One region of the Mesorhizobium sp. USDA 4413 genome, then DNA from elsewhere that is predicted to be linked to it. Evidence: predicted binding sites of a transcription regulator. Region 1 holds the regulator's gene; each other region holds the start of a gene.
What was found. The regulator LexA, encoded in region 1, represses DNA repair genes until DNA is damaged. The targets are predictions, from matches to a motif close to TGTTCNNNNTGTGTTCNG.
Positions count from the first base shown of each region.

Region 2: ACVMIM_RS01435 (helicase-related protein) is a predicted target of LexA. The motif match lies at 2,528-2,545, and genes of this name have one in related genera.
Region 3: ACVMIM_RS27760 (nucleoid-associated protein) is a predicted target of LexA. The motif match lies at 1,854-1,871, and genes of this name have one in related genera.

Region 1 is NZ_JBVPRP010000001.1:4,412,952-4,417,905, forward strand. Features, by position in the region: gene trpC (indole-3-glycerol phosphate synthase TrpC) at 1-323, shown strand, start outside; gene moaC (cyclic pyranopterin monophosphate synthase MoaC) at 325-801, shown strand; gene ACVMIM_RS21560 (molybdopterin molybdotransferase MoeA) at 801-2,006, shown strand; gene lexA (transcriptional repressor LexA) at 2,123-2,863, shown strand; gene ACVMIM_RS21570 (ComEC/Rec2 family competence protein) at 2,857-4,954, opposite strand, start outside.
Region 2 is NZ_JBVPRP010000001.1:278,614-283,567, reverse strand. Features, by position in the region: gene ACVMIM_RS01435 (helicase-related protein) at 1-2,362, opposite strand, end outside; gene phbB (acetoacetyl-CoA reductase) at 3,079-3,804, opposite strand; gene ACVMIM_RS01425 (acetyl-CoA C-acetyltransferase) at 3,924-4,954, opposite strand, start outside.
Region 3 is NZ_JBVPRP010000001.1:5,701,297-5,706,250, reverse strand. Features, by position in the region: gene ACVMIM_RS27775 (DUF4236 domain-containing protein) at 1-332, shown strand, start outside; gene ACVMIM_RS27770 (thermonuclease family protein) at 441-962, opposite strand; partial or broken gene ACVMIM_RS27765 (Ros/MucR family transcriptional regulator) at 1,215-1,660, opposite strand; gene ACVMIM_RS27760 (nucleoid-associated protein) at 1,968-3,014, shown strand; gene ACVMIM_RS27755 (GTP pyrophosphokinase) at 3,011-3,997, shown strand.

The DNA.
Region 1 (4,954 bases):
GGATGGACGCGCTGATCGAGGTGCATGACGAGGCCGAAACGGAGCGCGCGCTAAAATTGTCGTCGCGGCTGATCGGAATCAACAACCGCAATTTGCGGACCTTCGAGACCAGGCTTGAGACTTCCGAGCGGGTGGCGCCGATGGTGCCGGGCGGCTACCTGCTGGTCAGCGAAAGCGGCATCTTCACCCACGACGACTGCCTCAGGATGCAGAAGACCGGCATCGGCGCCTTCCTGGTCGGCGAGAGCCTGATGCGGCAGGCGGATGTGGCCGCGGCGACCGAGCTTCTGCTGACAGGCAAGGCGGCGGCTGAGGCCATCTGAGATGGCCCTCACCCATCTCGACGCCAAGGGCGAAGCCAACATGGTCGATGTCGGCGACAAGGCCGAGACAACACGCACCGCGATCGCCGAAGGCTTTGTCTCGATGCAGCCGGAAACGCTGGAGATAATTCTCGCCGGCGACGCCAAGAAGGGCGATGTGCTGGGCACAGCGCGCATCGCCGGCATCATGGCCGCGAAGAAGACGCATGAGCTGATCCCGCTTTGCCATCCGCTGCTTCTCACCAAAGTGGCCGTCGAGATCGAGCCGGACCGCGCGCTACCCGGCCTCAGGATCACCGCGCTTGCCCGCGTCACCGGCAAGACCGGCGTGGAGATGGAGGCGCTGACCGCCGCTTCGGTCGCCTGCCTCACCATCTACGACATGGCCAAGGCGGCGGACCGTGGCATGGTGATTTCCGGTATCCGGCTGGTCGAAAAGACCGGCGGCAAGTCGGGCGACTACAAGGCGGGTGCCTGATGGCCCTCGTTCTAGTCGCCGAAGCGCTCGAACGCTTGCTCGACGGCGCAGCACCTTTGCCGGGCGAGAGCGTTCCGCTGGCGGACGTGGCCGGGCGGGTTCTCGCCGAACCGGTTGTGGCGCTGCGCACCCAGCCGCCCTTCAACGCCTCGGCGATGGACGGCTACGCCGTACGCTCCGCCGACGTTGCTTCTGCGCCGGCGCAACTGGAGGTCATAGGCATGGCGCCCGCCGGGCGCGGCTTTTCCGGGACTGTCGGCGAAGGCCAGGCGGTGCGCATCTTCACCGGCGCGCCGCTGCCTGAAGGCGCGGACACCATCGTCATCCAGGAAAACGTCCGCGATCTCGGCAACCGCCAGATCGAGGTGACGGAGCCGACGGCCGAAGCACGCAATGTGCGCCGCCGCGGGCTCGACTTCGTCCAGGGCGACGTGGTGCTCGAAAAGGGCCGCGTGCTCGACGCGGCGGCCCTTTCGCTTGCAGCCTCGGCCAACCATCCCGCCTTGAATGTCGTGCGCCGGCCGCTGGTCGCGATCATCGCCACCGGCGATGAACTGTTGCCGCCGGGCAGCGCGCTCGGCCCCGATCAGATCATTTCATCCAACGCCTATGGCGTCGCCGCCGCCGCCCAGTCGGTCGGCGCGCGTGCGCTCGATCTCGGCATCGCCGCCGATCGTAAGGAAGCGATCGCGGCGCTGGTCCGGAAAGCAGTCGAGGCGAACGCCGATGTCATCGTCACGCTCGGCGGCGCCTCGGTCGGTGACCACGACCTGATCCATGACGTGCTGACCAGTGAAGGCATGCGGCTCGACTTCTGGAAGATCGCCATGCGCCCCGGCAAACCGCTGATGTTCGGCCGGCTTGGCAATGTCCGCTGCATCGGCCTGCCCGGCAACCCGGTGGCCAGCATCGTCTGCTCGCAGCTGTTCCTTAAGCCGCTGCTTGCCAGGCTCGGCGGCCGCGACCACAGGCAGGAGCTGCGAACGGCCCGGCTGGGCGCAGCGATGCAGGCCAACGATCTCAGGCAGGACTATGTGCGCGCCGTCATACGCGAGGACGCCGGCACGCTCGTCGCGACCCCGTTCGGCATCCAGGACTCCTCGATGCTCAGAACGCTCGCCGACGCCAACGGCCTGATCGTGCGCGAGCCCTTCGCGCCGGCAGCCGAGACCGGCGCCGAATGCAGCGTTCTGATGTTACGCTGAACAAATCGTCAACGAGTTCACTAAACTTTAAACGGTTGCGGAACACAACTGGAACAGATAGTGTTTGTTCTGGGTTTGTTTTTCTGATTCTGGTTTCAGAACCCGTGGGGGCCGCCATGCTGACGCGCAAACAACATGAACTTCTGATGTTCATCCACGAAAGGCTGAAGGAAAGCGGGATTCCGCCGTCTTTCGACGAGATGAAGGAAGCGCTCGACCTCGCCTCCAAGTCCGGCATCCACCGGCTGATCACGGCGCTGGAGGAACGCGGTTTCATTCGCCGGCTGCCGAACCGGGCGCGGGCGCTGGAAGTGCTGCGCCTGCCCGACTCGATCGCACCCGGCCTCAATGCGGCGAAGAAGTTTTCGCCAAGCGTCATCCAGGGCAGCCTGGGTCAGAACAATCTCAGCCGTCAGGTCAAGCCGGCTGCGCCCTCGCGCGCCCCGACGCCAAGCAACGACGACGATGCCGGCTCGGCCGTATCCATTCCGGTGATGGGCCGCATCGCCGCCGGTGTCCCGATCGACGCCATCCAGCACCAGACGCATTCGATCACGGTGCCGCCGGACATGATCGCCGGCGGCGAGCATTATGCGCTGGAGGTCAAAGGCGACTCGATGATCGAGGCCGGCATCTTCGACGGCGACACGGTCATCATCCGCAACGCCAACACGGCAAGCCCGGGCGAGATCGTGGTGGCGCTGGTCGATGATGAGGAAGCGACGCTCAAGCGCTTCCGCCGCAAGGGTGCCTCGATCGCGCTGGAAGCTGCCAACCCGGCCTACGAGACCCGCATCTTCGGACCGGATCGGGTGAAGGTGCAGGGCAAGCTCGTCGGGTTGATCCGCCGCTACTGATCCGGTTGCGAAGGTTTCGCATCCGTCCGCTGAGGCTTTTGATAAGGCGGCAGTCCTCTCGCCTCGCGGGTATACTTGCGCTGTTCGTGCCAAGGCCGGTACGGCTGCTCGACAGCATATTGGATGGCCGGTCGCGCGGTTGCCGATTGGGGATCGAAGAAGACGGCGGCGCTGCCGTCGCGCGCCAACTGCCGCTTGGTGACGACGAGCACGCGCGGATCGCGGCAGGGATTGTAGGCGGTGGCGTCGTTGATGACGACGAGGTCGGCAAAGCCGCAGGCCGGCCGGGCGCTGTCGCGGGTTTCAGCGAGTGCGACGATGGCGCCGGACGGATGCCGGCCGATGCAAAGATCACCCGTGCAGTAGAAGGGCGAGCCGGGCGGCAGATCGACGGGATCGACGATGTCCAGCGCATCTTTGGCGAACGTCTCCGGCGGCACGATTTCCTCGGCTTTCAGCGCCCGTTTCCAATTGTCGGTGGTGAACTCGTTGGCGCGTGCGCGACTGACGGCAAGCTCGCCACCGCCGATCGGCATCGCCACCAGATGCGCGTCCTCGGAAATGAGCACATCCGGCGTGCGGACATGCGGAATGGCCAGCAGCGCGGCAAGCGCGAAGGGAACGGCGGCAAGCCTCAGCCAGGTTGTGGCCATTGTCGCAATGACCAGCGCAATCGTCGCCAGCAGCACCGACTGGATCGAGATCAGCCCGACGGCGTCGACCGGTGAGCGTTCGGAGATCCATGCCGAAATGGCGATCATCGCCGTCAGTCCCTTGCCCATCACAAAGAGGAACGGGCCGTCGAAACCGAAGGGCATGGCCAGCGCGCTCAACACGGCAAACGGCATGACGATCAGTGACACGATCGGCATGACCGCCAGATTGGCGAGCAGACTGAGCGGCGACACGCGCTGGAAATGCCAAATCGCAAACAGCAATGTCGCGCTGCCCGCGATGAGCGACGTCACGGCGGCGCCGCCCACTCCAACCGCCAGTTTTCGCGACAGGAATCCCAGGAATGAACGCTTTGCCGGCGGCGCGATCGTTTTGCCGGCGCGATAGTCGGCAAAGCCGGCATAGGCGCCGACCAGGGCGGCGGTGGCGGCGAAGGACATCTGGAAACTCGGGCCGACCACCTCGTGCGGCGAGACGAGGATCACGGCGATTGCCGAGATCGCCAGGTTGCGCATCGTGAGCGCCGCACGGTCGAAGAGCACGGCGGCAAGCATCACGGCGAGCATGATGAAGCTTCGCTCGGCCGCCACCACGATGCCGGAGATGACGAGGTAAGCGGCGATCGAGATGAGCGCGATTCCGGCGGCATATTTCTTCACCGGCCGGCGCGAGGAGAAATCCGGAAGCAGCGCGAAGGCGCCGCGCAAAAGGACCATGATCGTGCCGGCGACCAGCGCCATGTGCAGGCCGGAGATCGAGATGATGTGGTAGATGCCGGTGCGCCGCATCGACTCGTTGATTGGCTCCGGAATGCCGGCGCGCACGCCGACGATCAGCGCCGCCGCGATCTCGCCCTCGGACCCGCCTATGCTGCTCCTGATGTGATCGGCGATCCCTTCGCGCGCATTTTCGACTGCCGAGGCGACGCGCGCGCCGAAAGGCGCCTCCACCGGCGCAACCAGCTTCGGGTCGCCCAGGAAAAAGCCGCTGCCGCCGATGCCGGCAAAATAGCTGTCGAAGGAAAAGTCGTAGCTGTCCGGCCGAACCGGGCCCGTCGGCGGCAGCAGCTTGGCATAGCCGGTCAGCATCGATCCGGCCGTCATGCCGGGCGGGATCCTGCGTGCCGACAGCCTGACGCGGTCCGGCGCGTAACGCAGCTTCGGATGGTCCGTGGAAATAAGGTCGATGGTCAGCCGGACACGGCCGTTGGCCATCGCCTCCGCGGTGACGAGCCGGCCCGTCAGCCTTGTCTGGATTTCCGAGCCCAGCATCGGGGTCGCCATTCGCCAGGTCTCCACCTTGGCCGCGAGAAAGCCCAAGGCGCAGAAAAGCGTTGCCATGAACAGAAGATGCGTTCTCTGCCAGGAGCGCGAGACCGCCGCGCAGACAGCCATCAGCGCCACGGCCGCAAGCGGC
Region 2 (4,954 bases), 4.1 Mb from region 1:
TGAAGGCGTGGCCATCATAGGCGCCGTCCGGACGCTGGCCGAGGCCGGGCTTCCAGTTGGTCGCCGGGCGGATGAGGTCGGCAAGCCGCTCGAGGATGTCGACGCGCACGGCGCGACGGCCGAGATTGCGGTAGCCGGCGAGCTTGTAGAAGGTCTTGTCAAACGCCGGGTCGATGACCACCGAGGTGCGGCCCGAGGCCAGCGCATGCACAACGTCGCCGAAGCCCGGCTTGTCCTTGCCGTCGTTCTTCAACGCCCAAAGCAGCGTCACCAGTCCCGCCGGAGCCGGCTTGATCAGCGCCGGCACGAAGACGTGGTAGGCACCGAAGCGCACGCCCAGGCGGCGGAGCGCCGCGCGGCCTTCCTGGTCGAGCGACTTCATCTCTTCCGCGATGTCGCGGCGGTTGATCAGGCCGAAATGCTCGACCAGCTGGAAGGCGATGCCGCGCGCTATGCCGGTGATCTGGTCGGCATTCTTCAAGTCGACCAGCGGCTTCAAAAGCGACTCGATCTGGAAGTTGACGAAACGCTCGGCGCGCGCGGCGACCTTGTCGCGGGCAGGGCCGGTCAGCTGCTCGTCGGCAAGCAGGACCAGGCGCGGTTTCAGCGCTTCGTCGCCGGCGACCAGCGTGCCGATCGGCGCGCCGATCCAGCGCAGCACGCCGTCCGAGCCCAGCGCCAGGTCGCCATTCGCGCAAGCGGCAAAGCGTTCGGCGCGCGCGTCGAACTCGGCCGCGAGCGCCTTCTGGGCGGCGGTGCGCACTGCCTTGGCGTCCTCGCCGCCGGCGCTCTGGTCGGCGGTGAAGCGGAACCCTTGCAACTCGCCGACATGATGGCCTTCGACGAGGACGGTTCCGGTAGGGCTGATTTCGGCTTCAGGCATGGTATTTTCTCTAAGGCGCCGCATGAGGACGGAAGTCCTGCGGTCTACGAAGCGTTTCGTCAACCGCTCATGCAGCGCATCCGACAATCTGTCTTCGATTTCGCGCGTCTTTTCCTGCCAGTGTAGCTGATCGGCCAGCCAGCCCGGCCGGTTGGAGACGAAAGTCCAGGTGCGGATCTGCGCGATCCGGTGCGACAGCGTGTCGATGTCGCCGTCCGTCGTGTCGGCGCGCCGCACCTGCTCGGCCATGTAATTCTCATCGACATGGCCATGGCGAGCAAGGTCCATATAGATGGAGGCGATGAGGTCGGCATGCTGCGCGGGCGCGATCTTGCGGTAGTCGGGCAGCGCGCAGGCTTCCCAAAGCAGCGCCACCCGCTCCTTGCCGGTGGCCAAAGCGTGGATGGCGCTATCGCGCGACAGATGCTCCAGAGCCTGCGCGTCCACCGCCGGCAGCGCGCGGGTCAGGCCTTCGACCGGCGCGCTGGCCTCGATCGAGCGCTTCAGCGCGTCGAGGCTGGTGAAATCGAAATCGGCGGTGCGCCATTGCAGCACCTTCACCGGATCGAAATCATGCGCCTCGATCTTCTGCACCAGATCCTCGTCGAACGGGTCGACCTGGCCGGTGACGCCGAAGGTTCCGTCGCGCAGGTGCCGGCCGGCGCGGCCGGCGATCTGGCCGAGCTCGGCGGCGGTCAGGTTGCGGTATTGATAACCGTCGAACTTGCGGTTCTGGGCAAAAGCGACGTGATCGAGGTCGAGGTTCAGGCCCATGCCGATGGCGTCGGTAGCAATGAGATAGTCGACATCACCGGACTGGAATATCTCCACCTGCGCATTGCGGGTGCGCGGCGAGAGCGCGCCGAGCACGACGGCGGCACCCCCCTGCTGCCGGCGGATCAGTTCGGCGATGGCGTAGACCTCGTCGGCCGAGAAGGCGACGATCGCCGTGCGCCGCGGCAGCCGGGTGAGCTTCTTCGAGCCGGCATAGGCAAGGTGCGACAGGCGCGGCCGCGTGACCACGGATACGCCCTTCAGCAGTTTTTGCAGGATGCCGTGCATGGTGGCCGCGCCCAGAAGCAGCGTCTCCTGGCGGCCGCGCAGATGCAGAATGCGGTCGGTGAAGATATGGCCGCGCTCGAGATCGCCGGCGAGCTGCACCTCGTCGATGGCGACGAAGGCGGCGTCGGTTTCGCGCGGCATCGCCTCGACCGTGCAGACCGAATATTTCGCGCCGGCAGGCACGATCTTCTCCTCGCCGGTGATCAGCGCCACCTTGTGGGCGCCGACCTTCTCGCAGACGCGCGCATAGACCTCGCGGGCAAGCAGCCTCAGCGGCAGGCCGATGATACCGGTTTCGTGCGCGACCATGCGCTCGATGGCGAGATGGGTCTTGCCGGTGTTGGTGGGGCCTAGCACGGCCGTCACGTCGCGGCCCGAAAGGATCAGCGGCTGGGAGTGTTTCGGCTGGATGTTCATCGGCTCGGAAATAAGACTTTCTGCCGCTTCTGGTCGGAGGCGCGGCGGCGCCGCCGCGTGTGACAGCCGACACATAGGGATTTAGCGCGCCGAGCGAAAGCGGAATGTTCGTCTGGGGGCAGGCTGGAAGCGGCAGCCCGGTCAAAATCGGCTGCCGTTAACGGCTGGAACGAGTCTGGAACGAATCGGCGACGAATCGCTGACTCGTTCTGATTCAGGTTTTGTTCACGGCTATATGTGGATTTTTTGACGATGAGTCTCACCACATGCTGAATCGGAGAGATTGGCCCATTTCATGCTTCGCCTCCGCTGGAGCCAGGCCGTCGTTAACCTTTGCCGGTGACCGGTCGCGGCCGGCTTGGGGTGCTTGGTCAAGCTTATGTAATTGTTGAACTTTCTTAATCGCTTTTTACGATTTCAGCGATGCTCGGGCCGCTCGCCGTTAACTTTTCGGCCAAAGCCGGAACGAATCGGCGACGAATCAGCGATCCGACGGTTTCCCGGTTTGTTCACCCCTAGATATGGTGTTATCCACAGCTCGCCCACCGATAATTCACAGCTTGTGTGGACACTTGCGCACAAGAAGTGCAGCGGCCGTTAACTTTTGCGTCCCGAATTGAGGCAAGGTGTCACGCCGGCCCGGCCGGCGGACAAAAAAGGCGGCTCCGGTGCCGGGGGCGCCCCGGCGACGAATGATGCCGAGCGAAGTACCGGGGTCAGGCGAAATACTGGCCGCCATTGGCGGTGATGGTCGAGCCGGTGATGAAGCCGGCCTCGTCGGAAGCCAAGAAGACGACGCAGCGCGCGATCTCTTCCGGTTCGCCGAGGCGGCCGACCGGGATCTGCGGGATGATGCGCTCGCTGAGCACTTTCTCGTCGATCGCCTTGACCATGTCGGTGGCGATATAGCCCGGACAGATGACGTTGACGGTGATGCCGGCGCGGGCGCCTTCCTGGGCGAGGGCCTTGGAGAAGCCGATGTCGCCGGCCTTGGCGGCGGAGTAGTTGGCCTGGCCGGCCTGGCCCTTCTGGCCGTTGATCGAGGAGATGGTGATGACGCGGCCGAACTTGCGGTCGCGCATGCCGCTCCACAAAGGATGCGTCATGTTGAAGACGCCGGAGAGATTGGTGTCGATCACGTCCTTCCACTGCGCGGGCGTCATCTTGTGGAACATGGCGTCGCGGGTGATACCGGCATTGTTGACCAGCACCCCGACCGGACCGAGATCGGCTTCGACCTGCTTGATGCCGGCGGCGCAGGCCTCGTAGTCGGCGACGGACCATTTATAAACCGGGATGCCGGTCTCGGCCTTGAATTTCTGGGCCGCCTCGTCATTGCCGGCATAGTTGGCCGCGACCGAATAGCCGGCGTTCTTCAAGGCGACCGATATTGCAGCACCAACGCCGCGCGATCCGCCCGTGACGATTGCTACCTTGCTCATGTGGTCCTCCCTTTAAAATCGGCTGAGCGAATAGGGAGTAGCGAATAGCGAGTAGGGATCTGATGTCCCGCGGCGCGACGCTTTTCTTCCTCTATTCGCTATTCCCCTATTCGCTGAACTCACAGCGCTTCGACGCACATCGCGACACCCATGCCGCCGCCGATGCACAGCGTGGCAAGGCCCTTCTTGGCGCCGCGGCGGCGCATCTCGTAGACCAGCGTGTTGAAGATGCGGGCGCCCGAAGCGCCGATCGGGTGGCCGATGGCGATAGCGCCGCCATTGACGTTGACGATCGAAGGGTCCCAGCCCATGCCCTGATTGACAGCGCAGGCCTGCGCGGCGAAGGCCTCGTTGGCCTCGACGAGATCGAGATCCTTGACCGACCAGCCGGCCTTTTCCAGCGCGCGCTTCGAGGCGGGAATAGGGCCTGTGCCCATGATCGCCGGGTCGACGCCGGCGGTCGCCCAGGAGGCGATGCGCACCAGCGGGGTGATGCCGCGCCTTGCAGCCTCGGCCTCGGTCATCAGCAGCGCGCCGGCGGCGCCGTCATTGATGCCGGACGCATTGGCAGCGGTGACCGTGCCGTCCTTGTCGAAGGCGGGCTTCAGCTTGGTCATGGCGTCAAGCGTCGCGCCGTGACGGATATACTCGTCCTGGTCGACGATGGTGTCGCCCTTCTTGCCTTTAACGGTGACGGCGACGATCTCGTCCTTGAACCTGCCGGCCTTCTGCGCCGCCTCCGCCTTGTTCTGCGATGCCAGCGCGAACTCGTCCTGGGTTTCACGGGTGATCTGGAACTGGCGGGCGACGTTCTCGGCGGTGTTGCCCATATGGTAGCCGTTGAAGGCGTCCCACAGGCCGTCCTTGATCATGGTGTCGACCATCTTGTAGTCGCCCATCTTGACGCCGGCGCGAAGATGCTCGGCGTGCGGCGACAGCGACATCGATTCCTGGCCGCCGGCGACGATCACCCTGGCGTCGCCGGTGGCGATCTGCTGCATGCCGAGCGCGATCGCGCGCAGGCCCGAGCCGCAGACCTGGTTGAGGCCCCATGCGGTGGTCTCCCTCGGGAGGCCGGCATTGATCGAGGCCTGGCGGGCGGGGTTCTGCCCTTGAGCGGCGGTCAACACCTGGCCGAGGATGACCTCGT
Region 3 (4,954 bases), 1.3 Mb from region 1:
TCGGCTATGCTGATCTTCGGACCCAATTTGCTCCCAGCAATTTCATTGAGACTGGCCGAGTTCCATCCGACGCCCAAGTCATTGGTTACACCTGGACACACCCCAACAAGAGCGGCGGACCCGACCGGCGGTTCAAAAACAATCGGCAGATTCCCATCTGTCGATATGAGGCGTTGCGACTGTCGAGCGGTAGCGGACTGAATGAACTCCTCGAGTTCTCGAAAACGAATATCAGTCAGCCGTTCTGTCAGGCAATCTCAGCGCTGGCCCAAGTGCACGGCTCGCACCGATCGACACCGCATGTGCAGCGCAGCCTAACGTCCAGATCGTGAACCTGCGCACGTAGGAAGGTCCACTGCAGCGAACTAGCGGAGGCCCTCGCAAGGTTTCCATCGCCGTCTCGGTCGAGTTTGCCGCCCCATGAGCACCAACGCGCTTCCTCACATGAGGAGATTTGCGAGCAAGCGTCGAGGCTGGCAGGAGTAGCTCTGCGCGACCTGCCGGTGCGTAATTAGGTCCAACTTACGATTTGTTGGAGGCTTTGGATCATCGGAGTGACCGGCGCGCCAATCCCACGGCGCCTCGAATTCGCCAGTCCACAACCAATTTCTGGCAGTCTTCGCTTGTAATTGCTGCTCCGCATACGCGCCGTGGCTGTATCGGGGCCAATCAAGAGCCTGACCGTGCTCAACCATCCAAGACGCCACGCTAGCGCCGTCCGCGCGACGACAGTCGCGCACGAAACGGTGGTACCTATCCCATGCGACGAAGTTGCATTGTACCGGGCGAGATGCGGCAAAAAAGGTGTCGAGGGCCTCGGTGGATCGACTTCCACATGGATAATCCAGTCTATTTGCATCTTTGCAGAGCTGGCGGCTCTCAGGCGCGTCGATTCCGTTAAAGCGGATGCGCTGACCGTGGACTTCGATCGTGTCACCGTCCACAACCGATGCCGTCCCCATAATGGTCTGTGGGTTGGCGGCAGTCCAGTTGGCTACTGTCGCTCCAAGATCGCCATGGCTGTCCGCAGCGAGGGGAAAAACGGCATATGCTGAAGCCGCCAGGCCAGCGACTGCTAGTGATGCGACTGCAAACGTCCGGCCGCGGGAAGCGCGGGCAACAGAGCTTCGGCGTCCAGGCCGTAAGCGCGACCGGTGCCGGCGGGATTGCCGATCGTTCCTCAATTGCTGGCTCTCCCCACTTGAAACGACGGACTAGCGTCCTCGTCCTCTCTTGACCGGCGCTTTCTTCTTCGTAGCTGTCTTGCGGCCAAGACCGAGCGCTTTGGCAAGACTGGAGCGGCTTTCTGAATAGGTGGGAGCGACCATCGGGTAGTCCGGAGGCAGTCCCCATTTTTCCCGATATTCATCGGGCGTTAGACCGAAATGCGTAGCCAAATGCCGCTTGAGCGATTTGAATTTCTTCCGTCCTCAAGGCAGATGATGTAGTCGGGAAACACCGACCGCTTCGGATTGACCACATCGTTTTGGGCTGGGGCTTTTGGTTCGACAGGTTACTTAACTCTGGAAAGCGACAAGTTTACGCTCTCAATAAGCTCGGGCAGGCAGGTAACTGGCACAGCGTTCTTACTGACGTAGTCGGAGACGATATCGGCGGTAAAGTCGATCAGATGGGCCACCTCATTCTCGGGACATGGTATATCCTTCTACTGACTGCAATGGCTCTGTTGATAGCCGTTCCAACAGACAATTCCAGGCCTTGCAGCTTTGAACGCATGCACTTTTTCGTCTGGGTGAAAAATTCAGACACCGTGGTTGGGGTCGAGAAGGTCAGCGATACTGGCTGGTTGCGTTTAGGAACGGCCGCCATTTTTCCTGCACGCGTGGCCCTTGCGTTCTTGATCTGTTCTGATATCCTTTCTTAACCCGTTCCGAATAATGTTCCTCGGTATTTTCGGAGGGGATCGAGTTTTGCTTGTTGAGAATCTTTCAATCGGCCGAGTTGTCATGCATGAGGTATTCCAGAGGAAAGACGGGCCTAATGTAGTGCCACCATCCTACGGGAAGGAACTTGAAGTTCTAGACTCCAAGGCTCTTAGTCATTTTGGGATGCGTATCACCGAAGCGCTCTCTGCACAGTCCAAGAGCATAGAGATGCGGATAGTGAAGACCGACGACGCAAGCGTTGTTGGAACGGCTCGACGTCTTGTTCTCGCAGCCGACACCGATTTTCCCGATATCTCCAAGCACATGGCAGATGCTCTCGCTGACGCACAGAAATCACGAGGGATTCCCGGGGGAATGCTTCTAGTCTTCGATGGGAAAGTCGGTGCCGATGGAAAGCCCTTCGTAGGGGTGATCAAAGCGGAGATGCAGTCCGGCTTTCAACGCCGATTAGATGCCGCAAAAATTGTGACCGAATTTCTCGAGAACATCTTCCTGACGCCAGCCACGAGACTTTACAAGCTTGCCCTGTTCATTTCTGAAGATGTCGCCGTCACGGCAAGCACAAGTTGGCGATGCTTCGTATTTGACAGCAATATCACTGCCGCCCGCCGAGAGAACGCGGCCGTATATTTCTACGACGGCTTTCTTGGCTGCGCCTTTCCTGAGAACGGAAAATATGAAACCGCGAAGTTCTTCGACCTCACCAAGGAATTCGTTCGCACATCGATAAATGACCGAGATCTCCGAAGGGATCTGGGCGACGCGCTGTTCGCCTTCGTTAAGGTAGATCAAGCACCAACGTTCACCTCGCAACAGTTCGGCGAAGCGTATCTGCCACCCGAATTGCGCGACCCATTCAACAGGTTCCTCGAGGCCAAGAAATTCCCGACCGATAGAGCCGTGGTTCGGGATATTAGCGAGATGGGTGGTAGGCTGCGGCGCCGGAAGTACAAGTTTGGTCCAGACATCGAGTTCTCGGCGTCCCCGGACGCGATACGCAATGGCACCGTGACAATCGAGGATGTCCCGCCTGGCGATGTTTCCGATAGCGAGGCTGCAAGTTGGACCAGGATCACGGTCCGCAGGCCAGTCACCGAACAGCTATGACGACCGAGCTCGAGATCCTGCGGCGCTGGGAGGCGGAGCAGCAGTACTACGACGCCTGGGGCAGGTTCATCGTCCACGCGGTCATCGACGGGCTCTCGACCCAGGTGGAGGCGCCGGATCTGTTCTTGCGCCTTCCGGTTAAGCACAGGCTGAAGGAGAACAAGTCGCTTATCCAGAAGGCACTCTATCGCGGCAAGGGCTATGCAAGCCCGTATGATGATATCGAGGACAAGGTGGGAATCCGGTTCGTCGTGCTCACCTCAGACGAAATACCCATCGTCGAGAAGGCGATCACCGAATTCGGCGACAGATACTGGTTTTGGCAAAAGGCCCGGGACTTCGCCGAGGAGCGGGCCCGCAAGCCTTGGGAGTTCGGCTATCAGTCGGTCCACTACGTGGTTCGGGCCAAAGCGGGGGTAGTCTTCGAGGGCGTTCCTATACCGCTGGACATTCCGTGCGAGATCCAGGTCCGCACGCTGCTGCAACACGCCTTCAGCGAAGTCACCCACGATACGATCTATAAGCCGAGCGTCAAATCGACGCCTGAGATGATGCGGGCTGCGGCTAAGGCGATGGCGTTGATCGAAGCGACTGACGACTACTTCCGTCAAGTTGGCAACCTCATCGACGCATCGGTCAAGAGCGTCAAAGCATTGATCGACGCCTTATCCATGTACTACCGACACAAGATCGGCGTAGACGCGACTGTCACCACTTTCGACGGCGAGCTGATCGACGCGTACCTCCCACTGGCCGGCGAGAGTTCAATCGAAGACATCCTTCTTTGGCTGAACACCAAGGATTTCATCATGGGGCGCATCAAGGATCGGCTAGAGGACCAGACGCTATTCGCGTTGCCTACGATCTTGTTGCTCTACTTCGTGGTGGGCAATTTTCCGAGCATCGCCGCCTCGCCCGGTTTACTGACCGATGAGGAACTCGGGCCGATATACTCCGATCTTGGCTTGGCCCTCCCGCAGTAGACAACAAAGCACGAAAAGAGGTTGACTTGTGAAAACTCGTCGCTCAGCAGGGGAATTTGCGCTGGAGAAGCGGCTGATAAGTCGTGCATTTCCCCCTGAGAGGCGCTCCGCCCTAAGGAGTTTTCTAACACAAGTTCGCCGAGCGTGACGCTGACGAGTGGCCGCTATCTTGGTTCTCGAATTTGACTGCGAATGAGGGCTGTGAGATCGCCTGCGAACCGCAGCTTATCGCAAATGTCAGCCGAAACCGCCAGGCCGGCAACGGCCCCATTTTGCGGTTGGCACCGGCGAGACGTAGGTGGTCGACAGAGCTAACAATGGGATGGACGTTGTGAAATCCCCTGGCGGTTCGGGCTTCAGGCTACATAAGCGGCGGAACCATACGGGACAATACGGGAAGATTCTCGATTTGTGCCCGCGAAAAAATCAATAAAATCAATAGCTTGCACACATCCTCCGGGCCCACCATTAAACCTCTAATATCAGGTCCTTAGCGGAGATTAATTGCAGTTTGGATCGCCTAACGATCGCGGTGATGCAACTTGATGCAGCAGGAATCGTTACTCCGTTTTCGCCCAAAACGCCTCTGTCCGAGGCTTTCCTAAAAGGCCGAATTAGCTTCGACATTTCCGCGACTTAGTTTTCGCTTTCCGATGGCTGTTCGAGTTTGATGCGGACGTCATCGCGCCGCTTCTAGTTCGAGGCTTTCTCGGCCGTTTCAAAATAGCACCGACAGGTCATCCGGTCGCGTCGGCGGTGAGGAGATCGAGTAATTCCGCACGACCGGAGCGTCGTCGATCACCAGATGCAGCATGATGAATTGGCCAGCCTTTGAACGGGCCTACCTGCGCGCTCTTTGGGGAGAAGACGACTGTCTTTACGTCGTGCGATGCGGCGGCAGATCAGCGTCAGGCGCCCCCATGATGGGTCGGGTAGGCAGGAAGAGGAGAAGAAATT